Regions from separate parts of the Thioclava sp. F42-5 genome, predicted to be linked through region 1. Evidence: riboswitches for the same ligand, from Rfam matches in the RefSeq annotation. Region 1 holds a riboswitch; the other holds the start of a gene.
What was found. Region 1 has a riboswitch for cobalamin ahead of B6V74_RS00420 (hypothetical protein). Riboswitches for the same ligand answer to the same signal wherever they lie in the genome.
Positions count from the first base shown of each region.

Region 2: it holds a riboswitch for cobalamin, as region 1 does, so the genes downstream of both, B6V74_RS15520 (TonB-dependent receptor) here and B6V74_RS00420 (hypothetical protein) in region 1, are expected to answer to the same signal.

Region 1 is NZ_NBNZ01000001.1:78,261-94,261, forward strand. Features, by position in the region: gene B6V74_RS00375 (dihydrolipoamide acetyltransferase family protein) at 1-816, opposite strand, end outside; gene pdhA (pyruvate dehydrogenase (acetyl-transferring) E1 component subunit alpha) at 821-2,818, opposite strand; gene acsA (acetate--CoA ligase) at 2,815-4,554, opposite strand; gene B6V74_RS00390 (cation-transporting P-type ATPase) at 4,675-7,311, opposite strand; gene B6V74_RS00395 (ABC transporter substrate-binding protein) at 7,531-8,790, shown strand; gene B6V74_RS00400 (sugar ABC transporter permease) at 8,820-9,701, shown strand; gene B6V74_RS00405 (carbohydrate ABC transporter permease) at 9,698-10,591, shown strand; gene ugpC (sn-glycerol-3-phosphate ABC transporter ATP-binding protein UgpC) at 10,594-11,712, shown strand; gene ppsA (phosphoenolpyruvate synthase) at 11,737-14,124, opposite strand; cobalamin riboswitch at 14,274-14,477, shown strand; gene B6V74_RS00420 (hypothetical protein) at 14,601-14,906, shown strand; gene B6V74_RS00425 (homocysteine S-methyltransferase family protein) at 15,036-16,001, shown strand, end outside.
Region 2 is NZ_NBNZ01000006.1:129,758-145,758, reverse strand. Features, by position in the region: gene B6V74_RS15530 (iron ABC transporter permease) at 1-97, opposite strand, end outside; gene B6V74_RS15525 (ABC transporter substrate-binding protein) at 94-843, opposite strand; gene B6V74_RS15520 (TonB-dependent receptor) at 947-2,761, opposite strand; cobalamin riboswitch at 2,899-3,093, opposite strand; gene B6V74_RS15515 (DUF475 domain-containing protein) at 3,123-4,169, opposite strand; gene B6V74_RS15510 (DUF1499 domain-containing protein) at 4,324-4,749, opposite strand; gene speB (agmatinase) at 4,746-5,717, opposite strand; gene B6V74_RS15500 (Rrf2 family transcriptional regulator) at 6,109-6,588, shown strand; gene B6V74_RS15495 (TfoX/Sxy family DNA transformation protein) at 7,163-7,522, shown strand; gene ndk (nucleoside-diphosphate kinase) at 7,524-7,946, opposite strand; gene B6V74_RS15485 (ABC-F family ATP-binding cassette domain-containing protein) at 8,219-10,072, shown strand; gene B6V74_RS15480 (carboxypeptidase M32) at 10,157-11,623, opposite strand; gene ctaA (heme A synthase) at 11,620-12,774, opposite strand; gene B6V74_RS15470 (FAD-binding oxidoreductase) at 12,919-13,599, opposite strand; gene B6V74_RS15465 (hypothetical protein) at 13,737-14,753, opposite strand; gene infC (translation initiation factor IF-3) at 14,988-15,530, shown strand.

The sequences.
Region 1 (16,001 bases):
CACGAGCCCGCCGCCCCGAAGCGCGATTGCGAGGCCGAGATGAACCGCCGGGGATGGCGTGAACCCGTCCTCCCCGAAATGCCCGTTCACCGCCTTTTCTTCGCGAGCCGCCAGTGCCATCGCCTTCATCAGAAGCGCGCCCATCAGGATGCGTTCTTCGGGCGGGCGGTTCGCATTGGCGGCGCTCAGCCAATCGCTCGCGGCGCTGAGATCGACCGTGTGGGTGACGTAGTAATGCGGGATCTCGCGTTTGGACCGGGCCATCGCGGCGGCGATCGCCTTGCGCATCTCGGCGATATATGCGCCGCGATCTTCTGCCGGGCTCGGCGTCGCGGCGGGTTTCGTCGTCTCGACATCGGCGAGCACGATCGCGCCCCCCGGCCCGCTGCCGGTCAGGCTCTCCAGCGCGACCCCCAATTCCGCGGCGCGTGCCTTCGCGGCAGGAGAGGCGGCGATCCCTGATGGGGTAGCGGGAGGCGGCGCACTTGGCAGCTCCATCCTTGCCTCCGGTTCGACCGGTTCGGTAGGGGACTGCGGCGCAACTGGCGGCGCGGCCTCAGAGGTCTCCGCCGACGCCTCCCCGGGCGCTTTGATAACGGCAAGCGGCGCGCCAACCGGCAGGTCTTGCCCGAGCTCTGCCACCAGCTTTTCGACCACACCGTCCTCGAAGACCTCGATCTCGATCGCACCCTTCTGGGTCTCGACCACCGCGACGATATCGCCGTGCTTGACCGTATCGCCGGGCTTCACCAGCCATTCGACCAGCTTGCCCGCCTCCATATCCGCGCCGAGCGAGGGCATCTTGAAAACGGCCATCGCCTCACCCTTTCCCGAGCGTCGTCTTCACGGCGGCGACGATAGCGGGCACCTGCGGAATGGCGGCGTCCTCGAGATGTTTGGGATAGGGTATCGGCACCTCGGCGGAGCAAACGCGCCCCACCGGCGCATCTAGGTGCCAGAAGGCCTGCTCGCCGATCCGGGCCGCGATCTCGGCGGAGAGCGAACCGGACCGCCAGCCCTCGTCCACGATCACCACGCGGCGCGTGCGCGCGAGCGAGGCCATGATCGTCTCATCATCGAGCGGGCGCAGGCAGCGCAGGTCGATCACCTCCGCCTCGATCCCCTCGCCCGCCAGCGCCTCGGCGGCCTCGAGCGTCTTCCACAGCGATCCGCCATATGTGATCAGGCTGATATCCTTGCCCTCGCGCCGGATCGCGGCCTTGTCGATGTCGACCGGCCCCGCATTCGCGGCGATCTGCCCGGTCATGTTGTAGAGCATGACATTCTCGAAGATCAGCACCGGATCGGGATCCTCGATCGCAGTCCAGAGCATCCCGCGCGCGTCCTCCAGCGTGGCGGGCGCGAGAACCCGCAGCCCCGGAATATGCGCGTACCACCCTTCGAGCGAATGGGAATGCTGCGCCGCCAGTTGCTTGCCCGCGCCGGTCGCAAGACGGATCACCACGGGCGCCCCGAACTGTCCGCCCGACATGTGCCGGATCGTGGCGGCGGTGTTCATGATCTGGTCGAGCGCGAGCAACGAGAAATTCACCGTCATCACCTCGACGATGGGCCGCATCCCGGCGGCCGCCGCACCGATCCCGGCCCCGGTGAAGCCGGACTCCGACAGCGGCGTGTCGCGGATGCGGTCCTCGCCGAATTCGTCCATCAACCCTTTCGAGACCGCATAGCAACCGCCATATGCACCCACATCCTCGCCCATCAGAAAGACCCGCTCGTCGCGGATCATCGCGTCGCGGATGGCCTGCTTGACCGCCTCGCGATAGGTCATCTCGACGGTCTCGGCGCTGGGTTCGGGCGGCGCGGGCGGCGCGGGGCGTTCCTCGGCCATGACATGGCGGGTGAGCGTCTCGAGCGGCTCCCACTCGCTCCCCTCGGCATAGGCGACGGCGGCGGCGATCTCGTCCTCCACCCCCGCCTCGATCTGCGCGACCTCTTCGGGATGCATCAACCCGCTCTCGTAGAGCCAGGACTGGAACCGCACGATCGGTCCCTTCTCGCGCCACGCGGCCACCTCGTCCTTGTCGCGATAGAGCTGGGCGTCGAACATCGAATGCGCGCGGAACCGATAGGTCAGACATTCGAGGAAATAGGGTTTGCCAGTCTCGCGGATCGCGGCGAGCGCGCGGCGGGTGGCGGCCTCGACCGCGACCACATCCATCCCGTCCACCTGCTCGGTCGCGAACCCATAAGCCGCCGCCTTGCGCCGGATGTCGGTCACGGCCTCGGTCCGCGCCAAAGCCGAACCCATCGCGTAGCCGTTATTCTCGCACACGAACAGCACCGGCAGCGACCAGAGCTGCGCGAGGTTCATCGACTCGTGGAACTCGCCCTCTGCCACAGCCCCTTCGCCGAAGAAACAGGCGGTGACATTGGGCGCACCCATCATCCGGTCGCGCAGCGCGAGGCCCACGGCCAGCGGCAGCCCGCCCCCCACGATCGCGTTGCCTCCGTAGAAATTCCGTTCGGCATCGAAGATATGCATCGAGCCGCCCCGCCCGCCCGAGGCGCCGGTGGCCTTGCCATACATCTCTGCCATCACGCGCTCCATCGGCACGCCACGAACCAGCGCATGACCGTGCTCGCGATAGGTCGCCACCACGCGATCCTCAGGGCCAAGCCGCGGGATCACGCCCGAAGCCACCGCCTCCTCGCCATCGTAGAGGTGCAGGAAGCCGCGGATCTTTTCCTGCGTGTAGAGCTCGGCGCATTTATCCTCGAAATGGCGCACACGGATCATCGCCGTGAGCAATTCGCGGATGTGGTCATGGGTCAGGTGCGGTTTGTCGGCAGTCATGTCTCGTCACTCTCCAGCGTCGAAATATCGCCTTCCGGCAGGCCCAGCTCGCGCGCTTTCAACAGACGGCGCATGATCTTGCCCGAACGGGTCTTCGGCAGGGTCTTGCGGAACACCACCTCGCGCGGGGCGACCGCCGCGCCGAGCTTCTTGCGCGCAAGGCCCCGGATGTCGCGTTCGAGATCTTCGGACGGCTCGAACCCCGGATTGAGCGCGACATAGGCCTTCACGACCTCGCCTGCGGTCTCGTCGGGCAGGCCGATCACGGCAGCCTCGGCCACTGCCGGATGCTCGATCAACGCGCTTTCGACCTCGAAGGGGCCGATCAGGTGACCGGAGGATTTGATGAGATCATCGGCGCGACCGACGAACCAGAAATATCCCTCCGCGTCGCGCATCGCGAGATCGCCAGAGAGATACCAGCCACCCACGAAACACTTCTCGTAGCGCGCCTCTTCGTGCAGATAGGCGCGCATCATCGATGGCCAGCCGGGGCGCAGCGCCAACTCGCCGATCTCGCCGGGCTTGCAGTCGCGCAGCCCATCATCGACACGCTCCACGATCCCCGCCTCGATCCCGGGTAGCGGCTTGCCCATCGAGCCCGGATGCACATCCATCGCGCGGGTATTGGCGATCATGATCCCGCCGGTCTCGGTCTGCCACCAGTTGTCGTGGAAGGGTTTGCCGAAGACCTCGTTGCCCCAGACCACGGCCTCGGGATTGAGCGGCTCGCCCACCGAGGCCATGAACCGCAGTGTCGAGAAATCGTAAGGCGCGGCCGCCTCTTTCCCTGCGCGCATCATCATGCGGATCGCTGTCGGCGCGGTGTACCAGACCTCGATCTGCTCGCGCTCGAGGATGCCGTACCAGCGGTCGAGATCGAAATCGGCCTCATCAACGATCATCCGCACCCGGTTCACCAGCGGCGAGATGATCCCGAAGGATGTCCCCGTCACCCAGCCCGGATCGGCGGTACACCAGTAGCGTGTGCCCGGCGTCAGTTCGAGCGCGTAGCGGCCCGCCGCCGCATGCATTACCACCGCATTATGCACATGCACCGCGCCTTTCGGGCGGCCCGTGGTGCCGGAGGTGAAATGGATCAACGCGGGATCTTCGGGTGCCGTATGAACCGTCTCGAACGACTCCGAGGCCGCCGCCATCGCAGGGCCGAGCGCCACGCAACCCTCCGGCGCTTCGTCGCCGATGATCAGCACCAGTTTGAGCGAGGGAATTTCGTCCCGCCACGCGGCGATCTTGCGGCGATAGATCGAGGCGGTGGTGATCAGCGCATTGGCCTCGCCGATCTCGAGCCGGGTGCGCAGGGGCTCGGGTCCGAAGGCGGAAAACAGCGGCGAGAAGATCATCCCTGCCTTCAGCGTGCCCAGCGCCGCGACGTAGAGATCGGGCACCCGGCCGGCGAGACCGAAGAGCCGGTCGCCCGGTTCCAGCCCGTGCGCAGTCAAAACATTGGCGAAGCGCGCGGTCCGGGCAGCGAGATCACGATAGCTCAGACTTTGCCGCTCGCCGTCCTTGCCGAGCCAGAGGATCGCCTCGTCATCCCCATGACCCGCAGCGACATGCCGATCCACCGCCTCATGCGCGATGTTTAATCCGCCATCGGGAAACCCGTCGAGCATCGCCCGCGCGGTGTCCCATGTGAACGCCTTGCGGTCCTCCTCGGAGAGCGTGGCGGCGGCGCGTTCGGCGGCCGACTTCTGGATGATCGCCCAAGTCATCACGCCTCCTCCCAAGGTGATGCCAGTCGACAGACCGCTCCCTGTCACGAACGGCCATGATCTTCCCTAGGCGAAGACAGAAGGCAGTTTCATTGATGTGGCTCAACGCGGGAGCGGAAATTATCTGCGGGTTGCGCGCGATACGACCAGATGCCCCAGCAGCGGCGGAAGCAGGCTCATCGCCCCGGCGAGCGTCAGCCCCGCGATTCCGGGCGACGGAAGCTGCAGCACATCGGAGAGTCCGGGTAGCCACAGCGCCCCCGCGATCAGCACGAGACACAGCACGAGCGCGCCCCAGACATAAGGGTTGCGCGTCACATCATTGCGCAGGGCGTGAGTGTCCCCCTCCCGCATGTTGAACACGTTCCAAAGCTGGCCCAGCGCGAGGGTGACGAAGGCCACCGTGACGGCGGCCCCGGGGGCAAGCTGTAAACCGTAGAGCGCCCCTCCGAAGGCCAGCATCGTCGCGAGGGTTACAATGACCCCAAGAATGACGATGCGTTCCCATTCGCGCCTCGCGAGGATCGGCTCCGCACGGTCGCGGGGCGGACGGCTCATTTCGTGTCCGTCGCCATGCCCCATCCCAAGCGCAAGCGCCGGGAAGACATCGGTGACGAGATTGAGAAACAGGATCTGCAGGGGCAGGAGCGGCGCGGGGAGCCCCACCCCCACGGCGATCCCCACCACGAGGATCTCCGAGAGATTGCACGACATCAGGTAGACGATGAACTTGCGGAGATTGCCGAATATCACCCTGCCCTGTCGCACCGCCTCGACGATGGTTGCGAAATCATCGTCCTTGAGCACCATATGCGCCGCCTCGCGGGCGACTTGGGTGCCGCGTTGTCCCATCGCAATGCCGATATCGGCCTTCTTCAGCGCCGGTGCGTCATTCACCCCGTCGCCCGTCATCGCGACGGTCTCCCCCTCGCGCTGGTAGAAACTGACAAGCTCCAGTTTCGTCGCCGGGGCCACGCGGGCGAAGACGCTGGCCTTGCGCAGGCGGTCGAGCGTGTCATCGCTGGCGCTCTCAAGATCGAGGCCTGTCAGCTCTCTCCCCTCGATCGCCATTACACCGTCCTCACTGATCCCGGCATCTCTGGCGATGCGTGCGGCGGTCTCGGCGTGATCCCCTGTCAGCATGATCACCCGTATCCCTGCGCTCTGGCAGGCCGCGATCGCGGGCGGAACATCCTTGCGCAGGGGATCGGCGAGACAGGCGACACCGACCAGCGTCAGCCCTTCATAGGGGGCCTCCTCCGTCCCCTCCGCCTGCTTCATAGCGAGTCCGATCCCGCGCAACCCCTCGCCCGCCGCTTCAGCGTTGCGGGCGATCCAGCTTGCCTTGTCCTCATCGCTCAGCGGACGCGCACCCTCCGGCCCCAGAACCTCGGAGCACGCAGCGATCACCGCTTCGGGCGCGCCCTTTGTCGCGTAGAGCATACCCCCCTGCGGAAGTTCATGGACCGTCGCCATCATCAGGCTGTCGGTCTCGAACGCATGCTGGAGCAGGCGTGAATCTGCTCCGTCTTCGGACACCCCTAGCTTTCGCGCTGCACTCAGTAGCGCCAGTTCGGTCGGATCCCCGATCCGGCCATCCTCGCCGTCCCCCAGCTCGGCATTGTTGCACAGCATGCCGATCTGCAGCGCCGCGCGCAGACGGTCGTCCGCTATTCCGCTATCCGGGCCGTCCAGATTCACGCTCCCCCCGTCGAGCAAGACCTGAACCACGCTCATCCGGTTCTCGGTCAGCGTCCCCGTCTTGTCCGTCAGGATCAGCGTGGTCGCCCCGAGCGTCTCGACCGAGGACAACCGGCTGATCAGGGCGTTGCGCTGCACCATCCGCCACATCCCACGCGCGAGCGACAGCGTGGCAACGACGGGAATACCTTCGGGGATCGCGGCCACAGCAAGCGCGACCCCGGTCTGGATCATACCGGTGAGCGGGTGGCCCTGCGCCAGCCCCGTGACGATGATCGCGACGGCGAGGGCGATCGTCAGCCAGACAAGTCGCTGCCCGAGCCGCGTCAATTGGTGTTCGAGCGGTGTGGGCTCCGTGCTGGCCTCCATCGCGAGCTGGCTGATCTTGCCGATCTCGGTCTCCATGCCGGTGCGCACCACCACGCCGATCCCAGCACCCCGCGTTACGGCCGCGCCCTTGAACGCCATATTGGAACGATCCCCCAACACGACGTCGAAGGGCAACGCTTCGGTGATCTTGCGCACCGGAAGAGACTCGCCCGTCAGTACGGATTCATCACAATAAAGCCCCGACGCTTCGACCAGCCGCATATCGGCGGTCACAACGTCGCCCGCCTCGAGCATCACGAGATCGCCCGGCACCAGATCGTGGGCGTCGACTTCGCGCAGCATCCCGTCCCGGCGCACCCGGGTACGGACCTCGGCGACGCTGAACAGCGCCTCCATGGAACGGGTCGCGCGCAGCTCGGTGAAGAACCCGATCGCGCCGTTCAGGAGCAGCACGACGAGTATCGCCAACGCCTCGACGATATCGTTGATGACCAGCGAGAACACCGTCGCCAGAACGAGAAGCGCGACGATCACCCCCTGGAACTGATGCAGCAAGATGCTGAGCGCACTGCGCGGTTTCTGACGGCGCAGGGCGTTCGGGCCGTGGCGCGCGAGGCGCGCGGCGGCCTCCTCGGCGGACAGCCCGTCCGGAAACGGCACGGACAGACGCGCCAGCACCGCCTCGGCGGTTTCGACAAATGCTGGTGCGGCGTCGGTTTCCTGCATTCCCGGGGGCCTTCGGTGATCCCACGTCGATGGTAAGCCTTTCCGCGGCCTACGCAATCGTCTCGCCTTGCGTAGGAATGCCGCAGAACCTCCCCGGCCGCACCCAGATCACGGATCGTTGATCCCGGTCAATGACGGTTCACCGATGTCGCCCCAGCCTAGATCGCAGGTCTGGCTGCGAAATTTCACCGCAAGCGCGACCGGGAGGAGGAGGAAAACATGCATATTTGTAAAGCCATGATGGCGGCGGTGAGTGTCGCTGGCGCGCTCTCGGCCAGCGCCGCGCGGGCGGATGGCACGGTCGAGGTTCTGCACTGGTGGACCTCCGGGGGCGAGGCCAAGGCCGTCGGAGAACTGAAGAAAGCCTTCGAGGCCGAGGGCGGGGAATGGATCGACTCGCCGATCGCGGGCGGTGGCGGCGATGCCGCGATGACGGCGCTGAGGGCGCGCGTCGTGGCCGGAAACCCGCCGACCGCCGTGCAGCTCAAAGGGCCCGGCATTCAGGAATGGGCCCAGCAAGGCGCGCTCAACGACGTCCAGTCCGTGGCGGATGAGGGCAATTGGGACGATGTGTTGCCGCCGGCGCTGGCCGAAATCATGAAATACGAAGGCAAATACGTCGCAGCCCCGGTCAACATCCACCGCGTCGACTGGATCTGGGCCAACCCCGAGGTGCTGAAGAAAGCGGGCGTCGAAGGCATGCCCACGACATGGGACGAGTTCAACGCAGCCGCCGACAAGCTGCAGGCGGCGGGTATCGTGCCGCTCGCCCATGGCGGTCAGCCTTGGCAGGACGCGACGCTGTTCGAAGACGTGGTGTTGGGAATCGGTGGGGCCGATTTCTACCGCAAGGCGCTAGTGGAGCTCGATCCGGAGGCCCTGACCTCGGACATGATGGTCAAATCCTTCGATCAGCTGCGCAAGCTGCGTGGCTATGTCGATCCGAACTTCTCGGGCCGCGACTGGAACCTCGCGACCGCGATGGTGATGCGCGGCGAGGCCGGTTTCCAGATCATGGGCGACTGGGCCAAGGGCGAATTCCTCGCGGCGGGCAAGGTTCCGGAAAAGGATTTCCTGTGCTGGCCCACGCCGGGCAAGGGCTTCGTGCTGAATTCGGACAGCTTCACCTTCTTCAAGGTGGAGGGAGAAGACCGCATCGAGGGCCAGAAAGTGCTGGCGCGGTTGATCATGTCGCCCGAGTTCCAGAAGGTCTTCAATCTCGCGAAAGGGTCGATCCCGGCGCGCACGGACGTGCCGCTCGATGATTTCGACGCCTGTGCCAAACGCTCGCACGAAGACCTGCTGGCCGCGATCGAGAACGACACGCTGGTGCCGTCGATGGCGCATGAGATGGCGGTGCCCCGCTCGGTGCGCGGCGAGTTCCTCGATCTTGTGACGGCGTTCTTCAACTCCGACATGAGTTCCGAGGACGCGGTCAAGCAACTCGCTGCCGCGGTCAAGCGCGCGCAGGAAAACTAGGGCCTGCAATGTCCGGGAGGACGGGCCCCATGGCAAGGTTCGGGCGGGCGCTGGAAAGGCGCCTGCCCGCGATTGTCGTCTCTCCGCTGTTCGCGGCGAGCTTGTTCTTCGTCTACGGCTTCATCGGCTGGACGGCCTATATCTCGCTGACCCGCTCGGGGGTGATGCCCGACTACCAATTCGACGGGGTGAGCCAATATGTCCGTCTCTGGCAGACGCCGCGCTGGTACGTGGCGATCCGCAACCTGTTTGTCTTTTCGGGCCTGTTCATCTCGATCTCGATGGCGATCGGCATCCTTCTGGCGATCCTGCTCGACCAGAAGGTGCGCATCGAGGGGGTGATCCGCACGATCTACCTCTACCCGATGGCGCTGAGTTTCATCGTCACCGGAACAGTCTGGAAATGGATGCTGAACCCCGGCCTCGGCCTGGAGCGGTTGATGCATCAGGCCGGGTTCGAGAGCTTCAGATTCGACTGGCTGGTGAACTCGCATTACGCGATCTACACGGTGGTGATCGCGGCCGTCTGGCAAAGCTCCGGCTATGCGATGGCGCTGTTTCTGGCCGGGCTCCGCTCGGTCGATGACGAGGTGCTGAAAGCGGCGGCGATCGACGGCGCGGGCCCGTGGCGCACTTATACCGGGATCGTGCTGCCGATGCTGCGACCGGTGTTCCTCTCCACCGTCATCATCCTCGCCCATCTCGCGATCAAGAGCTTCGATCTGGTGATCGCGCTGACGGGCGGGGGGCCGGGCTATGCCACCGACATGCCCGCCACCTTCATGTATTCCTTCGCCTTTCAGCGCAGCGAGCTGGGCGTGGCGGCGGCGAGTGCCACGATGATGCTTATGACGGTCATCGCGATCATCGTGCCCTATCTCTACTCGGAACTGAGGAAGACAACCGGATGAGCGCACGCAGCACAGGCGGGATCGTCCGGCGCAAGGGGCTGCATCACAGCCTGATGCGCGCGCTGCTATTTGCGGTGCTCGGGCTGTTCTGCATCTACTACCTGATCCCGCTTCTGGTGATGATATCGACCTCGCTGAAATCGCTGGCCGAGATCAGGGAGGGCTCTCTCATCAGCCCGCCGCAGGCGCTCGACTTCAGCGCCTGGGAGAAGGCGTGGAACAGCGCCTGCGTGGGTGTGCGTTGCAACGGGCTTGCGCCCTATGTCTGGAACTCGGTGATGATGACCGTCCCGGCGGTGGCGATCTCGACGATACTGGGCGCGCTCAACGGCTATGCGCTGACCAAGTGGCGCTTTCGCGGCGCCGATACGATCTTCGCGCTGATGCTGTTCGGCGCCTTCATTCCGTTTCAGGTGATCCTTCTGCCGATGGCGCGGGTGCTGGGCCAGCTCGGGCTTGCGGGCACGGTCCCGGGGCTGATCCTTGTGCACACGGTCTATGGCCTCGCTTTCACGACGCTGTTCTTCCGCAACTTCTTCATCGGGGTCTCGGACGGCATCATTCAGGCGGCGAAGGTCGACGGGGCGGGTTTCTTCGGAATCTTCTTCCGGCTCGTGCTGCCGATGTCGCTGCCCGCGATCGTCGTCACCGTGATCTGGCAGTTCACCCAGATCTGGAACGACTTCCTGTTCGGCGTCGCATTCACGATCGGCGACAGCAACCCGGTGACGGTGGCGCTCAACAACGTGGTGAACACCTCGACGGGGGTGAAGGAATACAATGTCGACATGGCTGCGGCGATCATCGCGGCCCTGCCGACGCTGGCGGTCTATGTCTTGGCCGGGGCGTGGTTCGTGCGCGGTCTCTCGGCCGGAGCGGTGAAAGGGTAGCGATGGCAGCGGGAATTTCCCTTCAGGGCGTGCGCAAACGCTTCGGGACCAACGAGGTGATCAAGGGCATCGACCTCGAGATCGAGGCGGGCGAGTTCATTGTCCTCGTCGGGCCCTCGGGCTGCGGCAAGTCGACCCTGCTCAACCTGATCGCCGGGCTCGAGACGCTGAGCGACGGCCATATCGACATCGCGGGGCGACGGGTCGACGACACCCCGCCGCGCGACCGCGACATCGCGATGGTGTTCCAGTCCTATGCGCTCTACCCGACCAAGACGGTGCGCGAGAACATCACCTTCGGGATGCAGACCCGCCACGTCCCGCGCGCCGATCAGACCAAAGCCGTCGAGGAGTTCAGCACGCTTCTGCAGATCCATCCCTATCTCGACCGCAAGCCCGGCCAGCTTTCGGGCGGCCAGCGCCAGCGAGTCGCAATGGGCCGCGCGCTCGTGCGCAAGCCCGAAGTGTTTCTGTTCGACGAGCCCCTGTCGAACCTCGACGCCAAACTGCGGATCGAGATGCGCACCGAGATCAAGAAGCTGCACCAGCGGCTCGGCAAGACCGTCGTCTATGTCACCCACGACCAGATCGAGGCGATGACGCTGGCGACACGGATCGCGGTGATGGATAACGGCCATATCCGTCAGGTGGCCGAGCCCGGCGCGATCTACGACGATCCGGTGGACCTGTTCGTCGCGGGCTTCATGGGCTCGCCGCCGATGAACATGCTGCCCGGTGTCCTGCGCCGCGGGGAGCCGGAAGGCGTATCTGTCGAAGTGGCGGAGGGCGCGGCAGAAGCGCTGCGGTTCCCCTTGTCCCAAAAGCTCGCGGAGCGGATCACCGCCCCCGACGGGCAAAAGGTCGTCCTCGGGCTTCGGCCGGAGGTGATCTTCATGGCCGGGACCGAACTGCCCGGCCCCGACCGTTTCGTCTTCGAACGTCCGGTGGATCTGGTCGAGCCGACCGGACCGGACACGATGATCGTCTTCGCCCTGGGCGAGACCGAGGTGATCGCCCGGGTCCGGCCCGAGGACGCCCTGCCCCCGGGCGCGCCCTTCAGCTTCGAGGTCGATATGGGCAAGGCCAAGGTCTTCGACGCCGAGACCGGGCTGCGCCTCTAGCGCGTGCAGCCCGCGGGCGTCCGGTCACCCTTTGCCTTCGGCCTCCGCGACATGCCCTTTCACCTTCAGGAAGCTGTCCGGTGTCACCGAGATCGAGTCGATCCCGAACTCCACCAGTGTGCGGGCGAATTCAGGGTAGTTCGAGGGCGCCTGACCGCAGAGACCGACCTTCGCGCCCACGTCATGCGCTTTCTCTATGACCGTCCGGATCATCCACTGAACGGCGGCATGGCGTTCGTCGAAGAGCGTCGCGAGCCTGTCGCTGTCGCGATCGATCCCTAGGGTCAGCTGCGTCAGATCGTTGGACCCGATGGAGAACCCGTCGAACCGCTCGGCGAAGGCTTCGGCGAGGATGACGTTCGAGGGCACTTCGCACATCACGTAGATTTGCAGCCCGTTCGAGCCGCGCACCAGCCCTTCCTCGGCCATCACCGCCAGCACGCGGTCGGCTTCCTCGGGCGTCCGGCAGAACGGCACCATCACCAGCACATTGTCGAATCCGGCCTCTTCGCGCAGCCGACGGATCGCCCGACATTCCAGCCGGAACCCGTCGACATAGGCCGGATCGTAATAGCGCGAGGCCCCGCGCCAGCCGATCATCGGGTTGGATTCCACCGGCTCGAACTGCCGCCCGCCAAGCAGGTCGGCATATTCGTTCGTCTTGAAATCGCTCAGCCGCAGGATCATCGGGTTCGGATAGGCCACGGCGGCGATCCGGGACAGGCCGAGCGCCAGTTGATCGACGAAATATTCGGACTTGTCCTCGTATCCCCTAGTGAGGGTTTCGATTTCCTCCCGCACTTCCGCCTCCTGAATGTCGGAGAAATGCAGCAGCGCCATCGGGTGGACCCGGATCGTGTTCGAGATCACGAATTCCATCCGCGCCAGACCGACACCATCGATCGGCAGCCGCCACCAGCGCGCCGCGATCGCCGGGTTGGCGAGGTTGAGCATGACCTTGGTCTTGGTTTCCGGCACCGCGTCGAGGTTCAGATCTTCGACCGTGAACTCGGCAAAGCCGTCATAGACCAGACCCTCGTCCCCTTCGGCGCAGCAGACGGTCACCTCCTGCTCGTCATGCAGCACATGGGTCGCATCTCCACACCCGACGACGGCGGGAACACCCAACTCGCGGCTGACGATGGCGGCATGGCTGGTTCTGCCTCCGTGATCGGTGATGATCGCCGAGGCCCGTTTCATCACCGGTACCCAGTCGGGGTCCGTCGTCGATGTGACAAGGATCGAGCCGTCCACGAAATCGTCGATATCCTTGACGTCTTCGATCAGGCAGACCCGCCCGGTCGCGATCTGCTCGCCCACCGACAGACCGTTGACGACGACCGGACCGTGCGCGCCGATCGTGTAACGCCGCAAAGACCCGGCGGAGACTCGCGACTGAACCGTCTCGGGGCGCGCCTGCACGATGTAAAGCTTGCCCGTGACGCCGTCCTTGGCCCATTCCATGTCCATCGGCTGCCCGTAATGCGCTTCGATGGTCGCCGCTTGCTGCGCGAGGTCGAGCACCTCGTCATCCGACAGGACGAACCTCCCGCGCTCGGCTTTCGAGGTCGGCACGTTGCGCACCGGGTTCGGAGCGTCCGGCCCGGCATAGATCATCTTGATCTCTTTCGCGCCGAGCTTCCTCTCGATGATCGGTTTGATCCCCGTCTTACCGAGGAACGGCTTGTAGACCTGAAACTCGTCCGGCGTGACCGCGCCCTGCACGACGTTTTCGCCCAAGCCCCAGGCCGCGCTGATCAGCACGACCTTGTCGAAGCCGGTTTCCGTGTCGATCGAGAACATCACCCCCGACCCGCCGATATCGGAGCGCACCATCTGCTGAACACCGACGGAGAGCGCGACATCGAGGTGATTGAACCCTCTGAGCTTGCGATAGGTGATCGCGCGGTCGGTGAAGAGCGAGGCATAGCACTTGCGGCAGGCGGTCAGAAGTTCCTCCTCGCCCGAGACGTTGAGATAGGTCTCCTGCTGACCGGCGAAGCTGGCATCGGGAAGATCTTCGGCCGTCGCGCTCGAGCGCACGGCGACGGAGACCTCGGGCACCCCTGCCCGCTTGGACAGATCGCGATACGCCTCCCGGATTGCGGCTTCGGTCGAGGCAGGCCAATCGCCTGCCACGATCGTGTCGCGAATGCTCTGACCGGCGACGTGAAGGCTGATCTTGTCCGCATCGTAATCCGCAAGATAGCCCGCGATGGCCTCGGTCAGTTTGTTCTCTTCAAGAAACATCCGATAGGCGTCGGCGGTGGTGGCGAAGCCCGGCGGGACCTGAATACCCTTGGCGCCCAACTCCTGCACCATCTCGCCGAGCGAAGAGTTCTTGCCGCCCACAAGCGCGACATCTTCGCGGCGTAAGCTATCGAAAGGAATGACTTCTTTCTTCGTCGTCATGGGCTCGCCTCTCCTGTTTGCACTTGCGGGCACTCTATCCGAGGCGCGCATCGGGGCCTTGATCTCTGTCAACGCGGAGCCTTTCGGACGGGGCTCTGCCTGCGCACCCTCCAGCCGCCCAATCCGTTCTGGACAGCGTGAGATTTTCCTGCGATCAAATCCGGGATGGTGTCCGGCCCCAAAGGGTCGGCTGAAAAGGGAACACGGTGCGGGCGAGGCCCAACTCCGTGACTGCCCCCGCAACTGTAAGCGGCGAGCGCCACCGAAAACGCCACTGACCTGCAAAGGTTGGGAAGGTCCGGTGAAGCCACGACCCGCGAGTCAGGAGACCTGCCATCTCGGATGCGCCGCCGCGCATCTCGGTCACCTTAAACCCGGGCGGGGTGCCCTGGGACGGAGAGTCGAGAGATGGACCAGATCGGACCTCGCATATCGCCGTGCCGCGACCAATCCCGCCCTTTTGCGCGGAGGGCGCGATGCTTTTGGAACGAACGCTTTCACTCTTACAACTCGATATAGGACCTATCTCGCCGCTGCGGGCGCGTGAGCTGGGCACGCTGGGCTACATGGAATGGCTTGGCACGCTGCCGGGCGACATGCCCTATGCGAAGGCGGCGATCGTCGCCCATATGCAGGCCTATCCGCACTCCCTGATCTCACCAGCGGTGGAGGTGTTCTGCGAGCTGTTACTGGAGTCGCTGACCCCGCAGCCTTTCGTCCTGCCGATCGAGATGCCCCCGCCGGTGCGGCGCGGCGGGGCACGCGCCCGGCGCGGCCTCTGACCCGCTTTTCGTCTTGCGGTCGCTCTCTGCGGCCCGACCGAGGACCATTGCAGTAGGGAGCGTCATTCGTTCCCTGCGAGGCTCGGCTCTGTCCAACGATGGTCATGGATGAACTGAGAGGATCTCTCCATGAATGACAACAAACTGACCCGCCTGCTCGACGCGCGCCCGGTGATCTGCGCCGAGGGCTTTCTGTTCGAACTGGAACGGCGCGGCTATCTGACCGCCGGGGAATTCGTGCCCGAGGTGGCGCTCGAATACCCGCAGGCGCTGCGCAATCTGCATGTCGATTTCCAGCGCGCCGGCAGCGATATCGTCGAGGCCTTCACCTATAACGGCCACCGCGAGAAGATGCGCGTGATCGGCAAGGAAGACCTGCTGGAGCCGCTCAACCGCGCGGCGCTGAAGATCGCCCGCGAGGTCGCCAATGCCAAGACCGGAAACCTGATGGCGGGCAATATCTCGAACACGAATATCTGGGACCCGGCCGATCCGGCGCGGCAGGCCGAGGTGCGCGCGATGTTCGACGAGATGGTCGGCTGGGCGGTCGAGGAAGGCGCGGATATCCTCATCGGCGAGACCTTCTACTACGCGGGCGAGGCGCTATGCGCGCTCGAGGCCGCGAAGGCGTCGGGGCTGCCGGTGGTGCTGACGCTGGCACCGATGGCGGCCAACGAGATGATGGACGGGGTCGGCATCGTCGAGACCTGCCAGAAACTTGAACAGGCGGGCGCCGATGTCGTCGGGCTGAACTGCTTCCGCGGGCCGCAGACGATGATGCCGTGGCTGCGCAAGGTGCGCGCGGCGGTGAGCTGCCATGTCGGCGCCCTGCCCGTGCCCTACCGGACCACGAAAGAGGAGCCCACCTTCTTCAACCTCTCGGATCACAACGGCTGCACCTGCCCCTCGCCGCATGGCCGGACCTTCCCGACCGCGCTCGATCCGCTGGCTTGCAACCGCTACGAGATCGGCGCCTTCGCGCGTGAGGCGCAGGCGATCGGGGTGAATTACCTCGGCGTGTGCTGCGGGGCGAGCCCGATGCATATCCGCGAGATGGCCGAGGCCGTGGGTCGCGAGACCGAGGCCAGCCGCTTC
Region 2 (16,001 bases), on a different contig from region 1:
CGAGCGGCGAAATCCCCGACGGTCCGATCAGCAGCGACGCTGCGAAAAGCACCGCGCAGAAGGCTGAGAGGAAAATGAGGATCGCGCGATAACTCATTGCGTTAACTTCTCTTTCTCGATCTTGCGCCCAAGCGTCGCCAGTTGCCCTACCGCATTCAGCATCGCCGGTGCGCCGCAGGTCCAGCTCGCATCGCGCAGGCCCCGCACGACCGGAAGATCGCGCAGCACCGGGTGCGCCAGCACCTCCTGCGCGCGGCTCGTGCCGGTGCCGCCTTGCGAGCCCCCCACGACCACCAGATCGGGGCGATCCATCACCAGATCCTCCAGAGGCAACCGCCCGCCCCAGTCGAGCCCCGGCCCGCTGACGACGTTCTGAAACCCTGCCATTTCAAGGATTTGCCCTTCAAGGGTCCGCGGCCCGTAGCCATAGCCCGAGGGCCCGATGATCGCAGCTTTCAGCCCCGGCGCGGGTGTCTGGATCGCCGCCAGCCGCGCATCGAAATCCGCGAGCATCTTCGCCGCGCGACCGGGATGGCCAAGAAGCTTCCCCATCGTCTCGATCCGGCCGCGGATCTCGGGCAGCGAGGTGCCGGGCGGCAGTTGCTCGACCCGGATCCCGAGCGTGCGCAACATGCGGATCGTGTCGGGGTTCGACCACGTATCGGCCAGCACGAGATCGGGATGGAGAATGGAGATTTCCTCGGCACGACCGTAGTTTACGGGAAGGTCTTCAACCTGTTTCCAGTGCACCGACATCGACGGGTCGGTCGCGAAATGGCTGACCGAGACGATCTGCGACGGATCGGCCAGCGCCAGCGCCAGCTGATCGGTGCAGAGGTTCATGGAGACGACCCGCCGCGGCACATCTCCCGCAGGCTCTTCCGCCCATGCGGAGGAGGTCGCCGCCAGGGCGGCGAAAAGGGCGGCGCAAACCGCCCCTTTCAGATCAGAACCGCGCACGCAGCCCCACATAGGCGGCGCGACCCGAGGTGCCGTAGCCCGGCCAGAGCTGGTAATCGGTGTCGGTCAGGTTCTCGATGCGCAGATAGGCCTCCTTCTGGTTGCCCAGATCGTAGGTCATCTGCGCGTTCAGCAGGCCGTAATCGGGCTGGCTCTGACGATCGGTGACCACACGCATATCGGCGGCGAGCGTGATCTTGTCGGTCACCTGCGCGTCGATGCCCGCGGTCAACGTATGACGCCCGAAGGCCGAGTTCCACGTCGATCCCGACGACAGCCCGTCGGGGTTCTTCCAGTCGAGATAGGTGTAGCCGAGGCTGTAGTTGATCTTGCTGGTGATCGGCCCTTTCAGCCCCAACTCCAGCCCCTGCCGCTTCGCGGTGCCCGAGGTCTGGTAGTAGGTGCCGTCGTAGTCGATCAGGTCGTCCACCTCGATATGGAACAGCGTCGCGGTCAGCTTATGCGCACCGAAGTCACGCTCGACGCCGAGATCGTAGCTCAGCGATTTCTCGGGCTTGAGGTCGGGATTGCCCACGTAGCCGTCATAGAGTTCATAACCCGACGGCGCGCGGAAGCCATTGCCGATCGACGCCCGGTAGAGCGTCGCGGCGTCGGCCTGCCACGTCACGCCCAGACGACCCGTGGTGTTGCCGCCGAAATCCGAGTGATCGTCGTGGCGCGCGGAGGCGGTCACGTTCACCCCGTCCATCGGCGAGAAAGCATATTCACCGAAGATACCCGTATCCGCCGTGAGGACGTGGCCCGAGACATAGGTGCCTGTATAGGTTTCCAGCGTGCGATCCGCCCCGAAGGTCAGCCGCCCCGGCCCGAGATCCGTCGAGGCTTCCCAGTCCAGTTTGCGGCGCTTGCCCTCGTAGCCATAGTCATAGACCGGATACCAGCGCGAGGTCGTGTAATAGGTCAGACCGAGCTCGTGATCGAGCGGGCCGGTCGCGAATTTCGCGAAGAGACGTCCGCCCCGCTCCTTGTGGATCGTGTATTCCCCGTCGTCGGAGGGCGGCGAGGTGAAGGCATTGTCGAACTCGCCCCGATCGTTCTGCGCGAACCCGTTGAAGCCGATCAGCAGATTGTCGGAGATGCGCTTCTGCGCGCGCAGGCTGACACGGTCGGCGCGGTAGCCGTCCTTCTCGGTATTGCCGTTCTTCTTGTCGGCGGCCGAGAAGCCTGCAGTGTAAATTTTCGACAGCTGAATCGCGAGCTCGTCATCGCCCTTCTTCCAGCCGAAATTATAGGCCGCATTCGCGGTGTGGTAGGAGCCGAGCTCGAGCTTGACGCTTTGGCTCACGCCATCCTCGGTCGGGCGCGGCGTGTCGAGGTTGATCACACCGGCGACCGCCTGCCCGCCATAGACCGCCGATTGCGAGCCGCGCATGATCTCGACCCGGTCGTAGTTGAACGTGTTGAACCGGCCCAGGTCGGGCAGCACCTGCGTCGCGGACGGATCGGAGACGTCGATCCCGTCCACCATGACCTTCACGTAGTTCTGCGACACGCCGCGAATGGTGAAGCCGGTCTGCGCGCCCATCGGCCCGCGCGACAGGATGCCGACGCCCGGCGACTGCGCGATCAGGTTGGCGAGACGGGTCTGGCCCGAACGCTCCAGCTCCTTGCGCGACAGCACGGTGACCGCCTGCGCGGTCTTGTCCGACGATTGCGGCTCGAGCGCGCCGTGATAGATCACGATCTCATCGAGTTGGTAAGGTTGCGCATCTTGCGCGAGCGCGGGGCCTGCCAGCGCTGTGGTGAGCATCAGGCCCACGGTCAAACGGGTGCGGATCATATCCAATTCCCTCGTGCCGCGACTCTGCGGTCGCGTGAACTTCGTATTGCAAGTCTTTGGAAATTTTGAATTTCCGCCGACGGTGAAAAATGTCACCACTGACGGAAGACCGCCTCCGCTGCGCGCCCCGCACAGGCAGAAAGGATGAGCGCCTCGGCAGGTCTCCTGGCTCGCGGGTCCTGGTTCCGGCTGGCCTTCCCGGGTCTCCCCAGTGGCTCAGTCAGCCGTCACTCGCCGCTCACAGTTGCGGGGGCAGCCCCGGAATGAATGCACGCATCGCACCGGGTTCCCTTTTCATCCGCTTTCGCGGAACCGAAGTGCCCCTGCTGTGCCGCGCGCGCCGCACTGAGTCAAGAATATTTCAGCTTTCCACAGCGCGTCGGCAGCGCCGGTTGAACCGGATCGAGGATAGCAGCGCGAGACCGATCAGCCCGGCCCCGATCAGGCCGGTGATCACCTCGGGCACTTCCACCAGCGTCTGCGCGAACATGACGACGGAGAGGATCAGGATCGACCAGAAGGCCCCGTTCTCGAGATAGCGGAATTCGCTGAGCGTGTTGCGCTCCACCAGCATCAGGGTCATCGAGCGCACGTACATCGCGCCGATCCCCAGACCGATCGCGATCAGAAACAGGTTCTGGGTCAGCGCGAAGGCCCCGATCACCCCGTCGAAACTGAAGGACGCATCGAGCACTTCGAGATAGAGAAACGCGCCGAGGCCCGCCTTGGCCGTCTCGGCGGCGATATTCGTCCGGTCGAGCACGTGGCTGAGCACCTCGACGCCGAGAAAGGTCGCAAGGCCGCAGATGGAGGCGAAGAGGAACTCGTCCTCGCGCCCCTCCGGCAGAATCCAGGTGAAAAGCAGAACGACGACCAGCACGAAGCCGATCTCCAGACCCCGGATCGACGCGAGCGCCCGCAACCGGCGCTCCAGCGCGCGGATCCAGTCGACCTCCTTGCCCTCGTCGATGAAATAGGTGAGCGCGACCATCATCAGGAAGGCGCCACCGAAGCCCGCGATCGACAGATGCGCGTCCTCGATGATCTCGGCATATTCGGCCGGGTGTTTCGCAGCCAGAAGAACCGCATCCCACGGTCCGATGCCGGCGGCGATCACGACGATCAGAAGCGGGAAGAGGATACGCATCCCGAACACCGCGATCAGGATACCCCATGTCAGGAAACGACGCTGCCATTTCGGCGTCATCTGGTGCAGCTTGTTGGCGTTGACGATGGCGTTGTCGAAGCTCAGCGAGATTTCCAGCACGGCCAGCACGGCAGTGATCATCAGGAAAGAGACCGCGCCGCCAAGCCCTCCGGTCTGGGCGAACCCCAGCGCGAAGGACCCGACCAGCCCTGCCACCGTGACGGCGATGGCCCAGGAAAAATAACGATACATGATGGTCATGCTGGCTCCGGCTGCATGAGGCCTCACTTAGGCTTCGCCCCCTGTCTTCGCAAGGGAGCGCACTGGCAGAGTTGGTCTGTGTGACCCTACGGCGTGGGGCGGGTCGGCGGGAAAACGCGGCGCAAGATACCCTGCGCACGGCGGGTCGCGCCCGCTAGAGCCCGACCTCGTCGAGCCAGCCCTTGATCCGCGCCTCGTTCACCCCGAGATCGGATTTCCCGTAGACGAGGTGCCCGCGGATCTGCAGCGTATCGCCTTCGATCCAGAGCGTGGTGACATCGGGAAAGCCCCAGACGGCCGAGCGCGTCACATAGGCCGCGTAGCCCTCGTCGGCGCTGCCCGCGACGCGCTTGGTGCGCGCGGTGCCCCGGATGATCTTGTCGAGCGCGGCCATCTGCGCCGGCGGATCGGAGACGTCGCGCACGGCCTGAAACCCGCCTGTCTCCGGGTGGTCACCGGGCGCTTTCGCCAGCCCGTCGACATCGAAGCGCGCCGGATCAATCGGGGCGAGACGCACCCACCCGTCGGCCGCCACCACGACGGCGAGCCCGAGCGCGAGGATCGTCACGGCCCGTTTCATGCCGCCCTCTCCCGCATCGCCCAGCCCGCAAGGGCGATCAGCTCGGTCGCGACATGGGCCCCGGCGATCGCCGTCACCCCGGTCGGATCGTAGGGCGGAGAGACTTCGACCACGTCGCCGCCGATCAGGTTGATGCCCTTCAGCCCGCGCAACAGCTCTGCCGCCTGCCAGCTCGCCAGACCGCCCCAGACAGGCGTACCGGTGCCGGGCGCGAAGGCCGGGTCCAGACCGTCGATGTCGAAGGTGAGGTAGCAGGGTCTATCACCCACCACCGCGCGGATGCGTTCGAGCGTGGGACCGATCCCTTCGCGATGCACGCTCGGCGCATCCACGATGTTCACGCCCAGCGTGTCGGGATTGTCGGTGCGGATGCCGACCGAGACCACATTCTCCGCCCGCACGACGCCCGATTTGATCGCCTTGTAGAGGAAAGTGCCATGGTCGATCCGGTCCATGTCGTCATCGGCCCATGTGTCGGAATGGGCGTCGATCTGGATCAGCGCGATCTCGCCATGCGCGGCGACTGCCGCGCACAGGATCGGCAGCGTGATGAAGTGATCGCCGCCGAGCGTGATCGGCACCACACCCGCCCCGAAGATCGCGCCGAGATGCGCCTCGATCCGGCCCGGTACCTCGGGCACATTGGCATAGTCGAAGGGCATGTCACCGTAATCGACGATCGCCAGCTCGGAGAGCGGGTCATAGCCCCAGCCATAGGGCGCATCGAAAGCCTGCAGCGTCGAGGCTTCGCGGATCGCGCGCGGCCCGAACCGCGTGCCGGGGCGGTTGGTCACCGCCTGATCGAAGGGGATGCCGGTCACGGCGATCTGCGCGCCTGCGAGGTCTTTCGTGTAGCGCCGCCGCAGGAAGCTGGTCGCGCCACCGAAGGTATTCTCGAAGCTCAGACCGCGCGCATCTACGCGCGTAAAGGCCTGATCCACTTGGGTTTTCGCATCTTCCAGAGCCATGGTGCCCTCCCTTTCGCCCGCGAAATCTGCGCCAGCCCTCGCGGGAGGTCAAGTTGCCCCGCAAGGCGACGAGGGACGTGTCCGAACCCGCGCACTCCGACAAGGGCCCGCCTGGGGCGATCCGGGCCGGGCAGCGCCCGCAACCGCGCGAACCGGGCGCAGACGACCGAAGCTCTCATTCGCTCACGCAACCGTGTGTCGCGACTTCACCGAATGGACGCGCCCGCCGCGCCGGCCCGGCAGCCACGCTTCACCCAACCGATATTGGCCCGCGTGACAACGGCGCGGCAAAATCTCGCCTCGGCGCGAAAATTTCCAATGAATGTGACATAGGTCAAACTTGCGAGGCAAACTTATCTATATCACCGCCGCGTGAGCTGGAGGAGTTACGATGCGTTTGACCACTCGAACCAATCTCGCGATGCGTGTGCTGATGTTCTGTGCGGTCAATCCGGACCGCACCGTGCGCAAACACGAGATCGCGGAAGCCTGCAATGCGTCCGAGAACCATCTGGCGCAGGTGATCAACACCCTTGCGCATGAGGATTTCATCACCACCCTGCGCGGCCGCGCCGGTGGCATGAAACTTGCGCGCCCACCCGAACAGATCGGTGTCGGCAACGTGCTGCGCGCCTTCGAGGCCCGCCTGCCTTTCGCGGAATGTTTCGACACCGAGACCAACACCTGCCCGCTGCGCGACGCCTGCCTGTTCCGCGATGCGCTGAGCGAGGCGCTCGAGGCGTTCTACGGAACGCTCGACCGCAAGACCATCGCCGATCTGGTCGAGAACAACACCGCTCTGGAGGCGATGCTCAGCCTGCCCGGCCTGCAACCCATCCCGATCTGCACGGCGGCGCGAGCTGCGCGATAGCCCTTTGAAACAAGGCTCCGCGCAGGCGGCCCCGATAGGTCCGAATTCTTGACGCACTCGCGCCAAAATCCGCGCTTTCGTGTCGGCGACGTCACAGTTTCATGACGGTCGCTCACGCCAATGCGACCAAAAATCAGTTTCGCTTGACCGACCCTTTTCTCGGCGAGAGCCTGTGGCTACTTGTCGCAGCAACGGGAAGACCCCGCTAGAACGCGACTCATCACAAGGCTTAGGTCATGCAACAGCAATCGGGCAATCAATCAGGCCAGCAACAGCAAGGCGGCACGAACCGCCCTGGCCAGCAACAAGGCCAAACGGGCAATACGACCCAACAGAACGGCACCGTATTCGACGATTGGGCGTCCATCTGACGCCCTCTCTCGCGCCGCGATGATAGCGGCCCAGGCAGGCCCCGCAACCGGCATCTTCATCCATCGACGGTTTTCGCGCCGCCCGCCATTCGATCTCTCCTTCGCGCTGCTCTTGCGTGGCGCGAAGCCCAGCTTCAGACTGCGATGATCCGCCAATCCGTCGCGCTGCCCTTGCCGCGCGGCCCGAAGGACCGTCCGGCACGATGAGCACCTCTCTCACCTCCATCAAGGGGATCGGCCCCGCCACCGCCGAAGGCTTCATGCGCGCCGGGATCACCTCGGCGGAAAAGCTGCGCGAGATCGGGGCGGACGCCGCCTATGCCGCCTGGATCGAGGTCGGGAACCCCGCCCATTTCATCGGTTACTACGCACTGCACATGGCGCTGCAGGGTCGGCCGTGGAACGACTGCCGCGGGGCGGAGAAGGCCGCATTCCGCAAGAAATTCGACGCGCTCAAGGCGCGGATCGCAGCGGAGGACAGCTCCGCGCCTTCCGCAAAAGAAAAGGGCCGCGCCCGGCTGGACGCGGCCCTCTCGGAAATTGGTCTGATCGCGAAACGCTAGATCAGCCGACGATCTCGAGACCCGAGAAGAAGAACGAGATTTCTTCCGCAGCGGTTTCCGGAGCGTCGGAGCCGTGCACCGAGTTCTCACCCACGGAGAGCGCGTATTCCTTGCGGATAGTGCCCTCGTCGGCTTCCGCCGGGTTGGTCGCGCCCATCACTTCGCGGTTCTTGGCGATCGCGCCTTCCCCTTCGAGGACCTGAACGACGACCGGCTCGGACGCCATGAATTCGCACAGTTCGCCGTAGAAGGGGCGCTCTTTGTGCACTTCATAGAACTTGCCGGCCTGTTCCATGGTCAGCTGGATGCGCTTTTGCGCGACGATGCGCAGACCCGCTTCCTCGAACTTGGCATTGATCTTGCCAGTGAGGTTGCGCTTGGTCGCGTCGGGTTTGATGATGCTCAGCGTGCGTTCGATGGCCATGTGTGACCCTTTCCTTGTGTTCGCGGGCCGGAAAGCCGGTCCGAAATATCCCGCGCCTGCTATCATGCAGGGGCTGGCTTGAAAAGCCCTCATGGGCGGGCCCGGGGCGAGTCTAGCGCGGTTTCGTGACCGTTTGGTCAAGGCAGACCGGCGGGCCGCCGGGCGTCACGCGCCGAAGGGCGCCTCCGGCGGGGATATTTTTTGCCAAGCCGAAGGGGCGCGGCGCGCAGCAGCGATTGACTGTCGCGCGCCCCTGCGCCAAGTCAGGCCCCATGTTGCGCATCTCCGATATCTCTTTTTCGATCGAAGGCCGTCCGCTCTTTGCGAACGCCTCCGCTACGATCCCCGAAGGCCACAAGGTCGGCCTCGTCGGCCCCAACGGCGCGGGCAAGACCACGCTGTTTAGGCTGATCCGGGGAGAGCTGACGCTGGATGGCGGCGAGATCGCCCTGCCCTCGCGCGCCCGCGTCGGCGGCGTCGCGCAGGAGGTGCCGTCTTCTTCGACCTCGCTGCTCGACACCGTGCTGGCCGCCGATGAGGAACGCGCCAGTCTTCTAGCCGAGGCCGAGACGGCGACCGATCCGCATCGCATCGCCGAAGTGCATGCGCGGCTCGCTGATACCGACGCATGGTCGGGCGAGGCGCGGGCCTCCGCCATCCTGAAGGGGCTCGGCTTCGACATGGAGGCGCAGAAGCGCCCCTGTTCGGATTTCTCCGGCGGCTGGCGGATGCGCGTGGCGCTGGCGGGCGTGCTCTTCGCGCAGCCCGATCTGCTGCTTCTGGACGAACCGACGAATTATCTCGATCTCGAAGGCGCGCTCTGGCTGGAAAGCTACCTGATGCGCTACCCGCATACGGTGATCGTGATCTCGCACGACCGCGATCTGCTGAATCGCGCGGTGGGCTCGATCCTGCATCTCGAGGACAAGCAACTGACCCTCTATCAGGGCGGCTACGACACCTTCGCGCGCACCCGCAGGCTGCGCCGCGAGGCGCAGGCCGCGCAGGCCAAGAAGCAGGACGCGCGCCGCGCCCATCTGCAAAGCTTCGTCGATCGGTTCCGCGCGAAGGCCACCAAGGCCAAGCAGGCGCAGGCGCGGGTCAAGATGCTCGAGAAGATGGAGCCGATCACCGCGCCGGAAGAAGCGGCCAAGCAGGTCTTCACCTTCCCCGAGCCCGAGCAGCTCTCGCCGCCGATCATCGCGATGGAAAGCGCCGCTGTCGGCTATGGCGGCCCGGCGATCCTGAAGCGTCTCAACCTGCGTATCGATCAGGACGACCGGATCGCGCTTCTGGGTCGAAATGGTGAGGGGAAATCCACGCTTTCCAAGCTCTTGGCGGACAAACTTCAGGTGATGGAGGGCAAGATCACGCGGTCCTCCAAGCTTCGGATCGGCTATTTCGCCCAGCATCAGGTGGATGAGCTTGACCTGAAGGAAACGCCGCTCACCCATCTCAAGCGCGAGCGTCCCGACGAGCATCCCGCCAAGCTGCGCGCGCGGCTCGCGGGCTTCGGCCTCGGCGCGGATCAGGCGGAGACGGCGGTGGGCAAGCTCTCGGGTGGACAGAAGGCGCGGCTGTCGCTCCTGCTGGCGACGCTCGACGCGCCGCATCTCTTGATCCTCGACGAGCCGACCAACCACCTCGACATCGAGAGCCGCGAGGCGCTGGTGACTGCGCTCACCGAATATTCCGGCGCGGTGATCCTTGTCAGCCACGACATGCACCTGCTGGGTCTGGTCGCGGACCGGCTCTGGCTGGTGAAAGGCGGCGAGGTCGCGCCCTATCAGGGCGATCTGGAAAGCTACCGCGCCGAGCTGCTGGCGCCGCCGCCCGAAGACAAGCCCGCGAAGCCCGCAGCACCGAAAACGGCCAAGCCCTCCCGCGATGCGATGACGGCAATGAAGCGCGAGGTGCGCGACTGCGAAGCCCGGGTCGAGAAGCTTAGCGGCATGCTGGAGAAGCTCGACGCGAAACTCGCCGATCCCGCGCTTTACGAGCCGGAAAAGGCAAAGGACCTCGCGGTCTGGCAAGCGAAGCACACCGAGGCGACGCAGGCGATGGAGAAGGCCGAAGCACTCTGGATGGCGGCCTTGGAAAAGCTGGAAACCGCTGAGCAAAATTAAGATCGTCGAAGGGGCCGCCCGCCCCTTCCTCTTGACCCAAATATCCCCGCCGGAGGCGCCTGCCCTTTCGGCAAGCGCTTCGGCTCACAGCTTGTAGATGCCTTCGAATTTCCGCGTGAGATAAGCCAGCAGCGGCGTCTCGGTCGGCTCGGCCCCGCAGGCATGCCGGATCGTCTCGCGCGGCGTGCGCAACCCGCCGTGGACGCGCAGGTTTTCGTCGAGCCATTGTTTCGCGGGCGTCGCATCGCCCTCGGCGAGGGCTGCGTCGATCCCGGGCGTAACCGCGCGCATCGCCTCGTCCAGACAACCGGCATAGACATTGCCGAGCGCATAGGTCGGGAAATAGCCGAACAGCCCCACCGACCAGTGTACATCCTGCAGGAAACCCTGGCTGGGCTTGGTGACCTTCACGCCGAAATCCTGCTCGAAGCGGGCATTCCACGCCTCTTCGAGATCGGCGACCTCCATCTTGCCCGAGATCAGATCGCGCTCCAGATCGAAGCGCAGCATGATGTGGAGGTTGTAGTTCAACTCGTCCGATTCCGTGCGGATGAAGCCCATGTCGACGCGGTTGACCAACGCGTGGAAGGCCTCCGCATCCATGCCGAGATCGCCGAACGCATCGGTCATGCGCTGGTGCAGCCAGCCGGTGAACGGGGCCGAGCGGCCAAGCTGGTTCTCGTAGATCCGGCTCTGGCTCTCATGCACGCCCATCGAGACGCCATGGCCCAGCGGCGTGAAGCGATAGGCCGGGTCGATCGCCTGCTCGTAGGTGGCGTGGCCGACCTCGTGGATCGTCGAGTAGATATTGCCGAACGGGTCGCTTTCGGAGATGCGCGTCGTGATGCGCGCATCATCGCCACCGCCCGAGGAGAACGGGTGGACCGACATATCCAGCCGCCCGCGCGTCCAGTCATAGCCGAAGGCGGAGGCGCATTTACGCGCGAGCCGCAGCTGGGCGTTCTCGGGGAAGACCTTGTCGAAGGGCTGCGGCGAGACCTCCGAGCCCAGCACCCGGTCGCGCAGCTCCACCAGCGGGCCGCGCATCCGGTCGAAGACGGTGGCGATTTCCTTGGACGTCGCACCCGGCTCATAGTCGTCGAGCAGTGCGTCGTAGAGATTGCCCTCGGACAGGCATTCCGCCTCTTCGCGCTTCAGGCGCACAACCTCTTCCAGCGTCGGCAGGAAGGCGGACGCGTCCTCGTTGGCGCGGGCCTCGGCCCAGATGCCCTGGGACAGAGAAGTCAGCCGTGCCATCTCGGTCGCGAGGCGCGCCGGGATACGGGTCGCGCGGTTGTAGCTGCGCCCGACCAGATCGAGGATGCGCGCGCTCACCGCGTCGTCGGCCTCGGCGCGGACCAGCCAGTCTTCGATACGCGGATCGGTGCGGCGCGCATGCAGCACCGATTCCAGCGCCGCGGATTCCTCGGCGCGCTGATCGGCGGCGCCGCGCGGCATCATCACTTCCTGATCCCAGCTCAGCAGCCCGGCGATATTGCCCAGCGCTTCGGTTTCGCGCTGATGCGCGAGCAGGTCCTGATAGGCGCTCATACGCGGCCCTCCCGGATGGAACGAACAAGGGGGAAGCGCGCCATGTGACGCGCGCGGATCACGAGGACCCATGTAATAACGGCGCCGAACTGATGGATGAGACCCAGCCACCAGTAATTCACCAGCTCAAGCGCGGTGGTGATGCCCAGCACCATCTGGAAGAAGATCATCGCGGCCATCAGCGCGAAGGCTTCCTTGGTGCGCGGATGGGCCGAGCTGCGCGCGCGCCATGCGGCATAAAGGCCCGAGGCGAAGACGAGATAGCCGACCATCCGGTGCATGAATTGCACCAGCGCCGGGTTCTCGAAGAAGTTGCGCCAGATCGGCGTGTAATCGAAGCTCTCCGACGGCAGGAACTGTCCGTTCATCGAGGGCCATGTCGGGAAAGCGAGCCCGGCATCGATGCCCGCGGTCAGCGCGCCGAGAAGGATCTGCACGAAAACCAGCCCGATCAGCACCGAGCCGATCCGGGTCAGGCGCGGTTCGGCCAGACGCCGCGCCTGCAAAAGCGCCGATTCCGGGCGCGAGAGTTGCAGCGCGAACCAGGAGATCAGACCAAGGATGATGAAAGCGAGGCCGAGATGCGTGGCCAGACGATAAGAGGCGACCGACGTCATCCGCCCCACGAGGCCCGAAGACACCATCCACCAGCCGATCGCGCCCTGCAAACCGCCCAGTATCCCGAGACTGAACAGTCGACCCGTCCAGCCGGTCGGGATTTTCTTGGTCAGCCAGAAGCCGATGAAGCCGATGAACCAGACCATGCCGATCAGGCGGCCCAGCTGCCGGTGCCCCCATTCCCACCAGAAGATGCCCTTGAACTCGGACACGGTCATGTTCGGGTTCATGTATTTGAACTGCGGGCTCTCTTTGTAATGAGTGAATTCCGCCTGCCAGTCCGCATCGCTCATCGGGGGGACCGCCCCCGAGATCGGGTCCCAGCGCGTGATTGACAGACCGCTATCTGTGAGGCGCGTGGCCCCGCCTACCGCGATCATCGCCACGACCAGCGTGAACAGCACAAAGAGCCACATCCGGATCGCCCGGCGCGCGCCGCGCGGCTTGGCGTCGATCATCCCGCCCTTGGGCTCGGCCCGTTTGGCACTGCCCTCGGCTCCGACTTCCTCGAAGATGCTGCGTTTTTCGGCCATGCGTGCGGACCCCCGGCTTGTCTGTCGGCTTTTCTCGGCAAGAATTTGCGCGAGGGCAAACTAGGCCGCCCCCTTACCGGGGGCAAGGGGGCGGGAGAGCGCGGGATGCGCGGGCCGAGGCCACTTAGGCGTGATCGCGATGCGTCAGTCGAGATCTTCGCGGACGATGCGATCTTGCGAGACGCCGAGCTCTTTCAGCGTGGCCTCAAGCTCGTCCACCATTTCGTGGGGGCCGCAGACATAGAACTTGCCGCTCTCCTTCTCGACATAGGGCGCGAGGAAGCCGCGATCGATCTTGGCGGTTTGCACGCCCGCGCCGGGATCGTCCTGCTTGGTCACGGTCCAGACGGTCTCCAGCCCCGACATCGCCTCGAACTCGTCGCGCAGGATGATGTCGTCCTCGGTCTTGTTGGAGAAGATCAGGCGGCAACCCTCCAGCGAACCTTCGCGGGCCAGTCGGGCGCGCAGGATCGAGATGAAGGGCGTCACCCCCGCCCCGCCTGCGATGAAGGTGCCGGGGCCCTTGTCCTTGATAGCGCCCCACGGGTCGGAGACTTCCACCGCCTCGCCGGGCTTGAGCGTCGCGATCTGCTCTGTCACGCCGCCATGGTCCGGATAGGACTTTATGACGAATTCCAGCGTGTCGCCGTCCACCGGGTTCGTGAAGGTGAAGGGACGCTTCTCGTCGGTCCAGCCCTCCCGGGTGAGGTTCAGCTCGACCGCCTGACCGGGGTCGAAGTCGAACCCGTCGGGGCGGGGGAAGACGAGGTGATGCGTGTCATGGGTGACGGGGCTGATACTTTGCAATTCGAGACGGGTGCTCATGAACGGCTCCTTTCGTTGAAGAGCGAACGCGAGGCTTTGCGCAGGCGTTCCCATCCGATCCGCGGAATGCGCAAAGAAAAGGGCCGCGCGATTGGATGTCGCGCGACCCTTGGGGATTTCGAGGGGTAGCGGCGCGATCAGAAGCCGAGCGCCGCGCGGATCTGATCGACCACCCCTTCCACGAGTTGCGGATTGTCGCGGGCGCTTTGCACCGCCGTGCGCAACTGCGCCTTCGTGGCCTCGGGCAGCTCGGACGTATCGACGATGTCGATCACCCTGTCGGCGTCGAACCCTTCCACGGTCAGCGCCTTCGCGGCGCTCATCACGCCCTGGCCCTGCACCGGCGTCTGGGTATCGCCACCGCTCGCGGCGCCTGCGGGGGCTGCCGCCTGCGTCGCATTGGTGGCGGCGGCCGCGGCGTCGGCGGCGGCATTCGCGGCTTGGCTGGCGGCCTCGGCGGCTGCTTGCGCCGCAGAACTCGCCCCCTCGATCGCGGTCTCGCTCGCATCGGCCTGCGCGCCGCTGGCGGCGGACGCCGCCGCGTTCGCAGCCTTCGCGGCCGCTTCCGCTGCCGCCGTCGCGGCCTTCGCGGCATCGGTGGCGGCGGCACTGGCCGCATCGCTGGCGGAATTCATCGTGGCTTTCGCAGCCTCGTTCGCAGCCGAAGCGGCGTCCTTGGCGGCGCTGGTCGCGTCGCTCGCCGCCTGCTTGGCTGTATCGGTCGCTTTCGAGACGGTATCGGCAGCGCCCTGGGCGGCATCGGAGGCAGCAGTTTGCGCCTGATCGGCCCCCTTCTTCGCGGCCTCTTTCGCGGCATCCGCCGCATCCGACGCCGCGTTCGAGGCGGCATCCGTCGCGCCTGCCGCCGTGTCCTTCATGCTTTCCGCGGCATCCGAGGCGGCCTGCGTCGCCTTGTCGGCCGCGTCGGAAGCGGCTTGGGTCGCCTTGTCCGCGGCGGCCTTCACCGACTCGCTTGCGGATTTCACCGCATCGCTGGCCTTGTCGGCCATGGTCTTTCCGGCGCTCTCGGCGCTCGTAGCGGCCTTCGACGTCGCATCGGTCGCTTCGGTTCCGTCCGAGATATCGGTATTCAGGATGATCAGTCCGGCGGCCACCCCCAGCACCACGATCACTGCTGCCACAAGCTTGTTCATCACGCTATTTCCCTTGATTGTCTTGCTCTGCGGGCCCTCTTCGCCCGACCACGATCTTCGAACGCAGCGGCCCGCGAGGCCCGCGATCGCGCGGCAAACGCCTTGGCCCTGCCCGGCGGGACACAACGCAGATCCTCCCTGCCCGGTTCCCGTGCCTTTGCGGTTGAATACGGCGGCACTCGGGACTATCTTTTCCGCCCGAAATTACTCAATGGCTACAGAAGGATTCCCACCATAGCCCGCAGACCCCACAACGCCCCGCCGACCCGTGATACCGGCCCCCGAGTGAACGGACGCATTCGCGCGCCCGAGATTCGCCTGATCGGTGCAGAGGGTGAGAATGTCGGCGTGGTTTCCCCGCGCGAAGCGATGGCCATGGCCGAAGAGGCCGGGCTCGATCTCGTGGAGATTTCGCCCAACGCCAACCCGCCCGTCTGCAAGATCATGGATTTCGGCAAGTTCAAATACGAACAGCAGAAGCGCGAAGCCGAAGCCCGCAAGAAGCAGAAGACGATCGAGATCAAGGAAGTCAAATTCCGCCCGGGCACCGATGTGCACGACTATGACGTCAAGATGCGCAACGTGGTGAAGTTCCTCGAGAACGGCGACAAGGTGAAGGTCACCCTGCGCTTCCGCGGCCGCGAGATGGCGCACCAGGATCTGGGTCTCGAGTTGCTCAACCGCGTCCGGAGCGACGTGGGCGAGTTGGGCAAGGTCGAGAACATGCCCAAGCTCGAAGGCCGCCAGATGGTGATGATGATCGCCCCGGCTAAATAAGCGGCCGAGCCTTCCGAGACGGTTTGAACCCTCCCCTCACCGGGAGGGTTTTTTCATGGCCCGTGGCGGGCGGCGGGCGCATCTCGAGGGGGTGAAAAATTAAAGCGCCGCGGGAGGGAGACCCGCGGCGCGTTTGGGGAAAGACGAGGGAGAACGTCTGTTCCTCTGGTCGGGTTCTGTGCGGCGTCGACCGCGTCAGGGAGATCAAGAACCCGATGCACTTGTGATATGGGAGTATCCGTGTGCTGAACTTGACTTAGGTCAAAACTCATCGCGTTTGAACTGCGACAAACTGTTCCAATGGTCACGTTTCTGGCAGGCTCGGTGAGGCGGGCGTGAGGAGAACCACACCCGTCGCCGATCCACCCTCCTGCAAGGCTGTATTTTCGGCCTCTGAGAGCACACGACGCGCTCACGCAAGCACCTCGCCCCGCGCCGTCATTGGGGGGCTTTTTTCGCGGTCTAATCCGC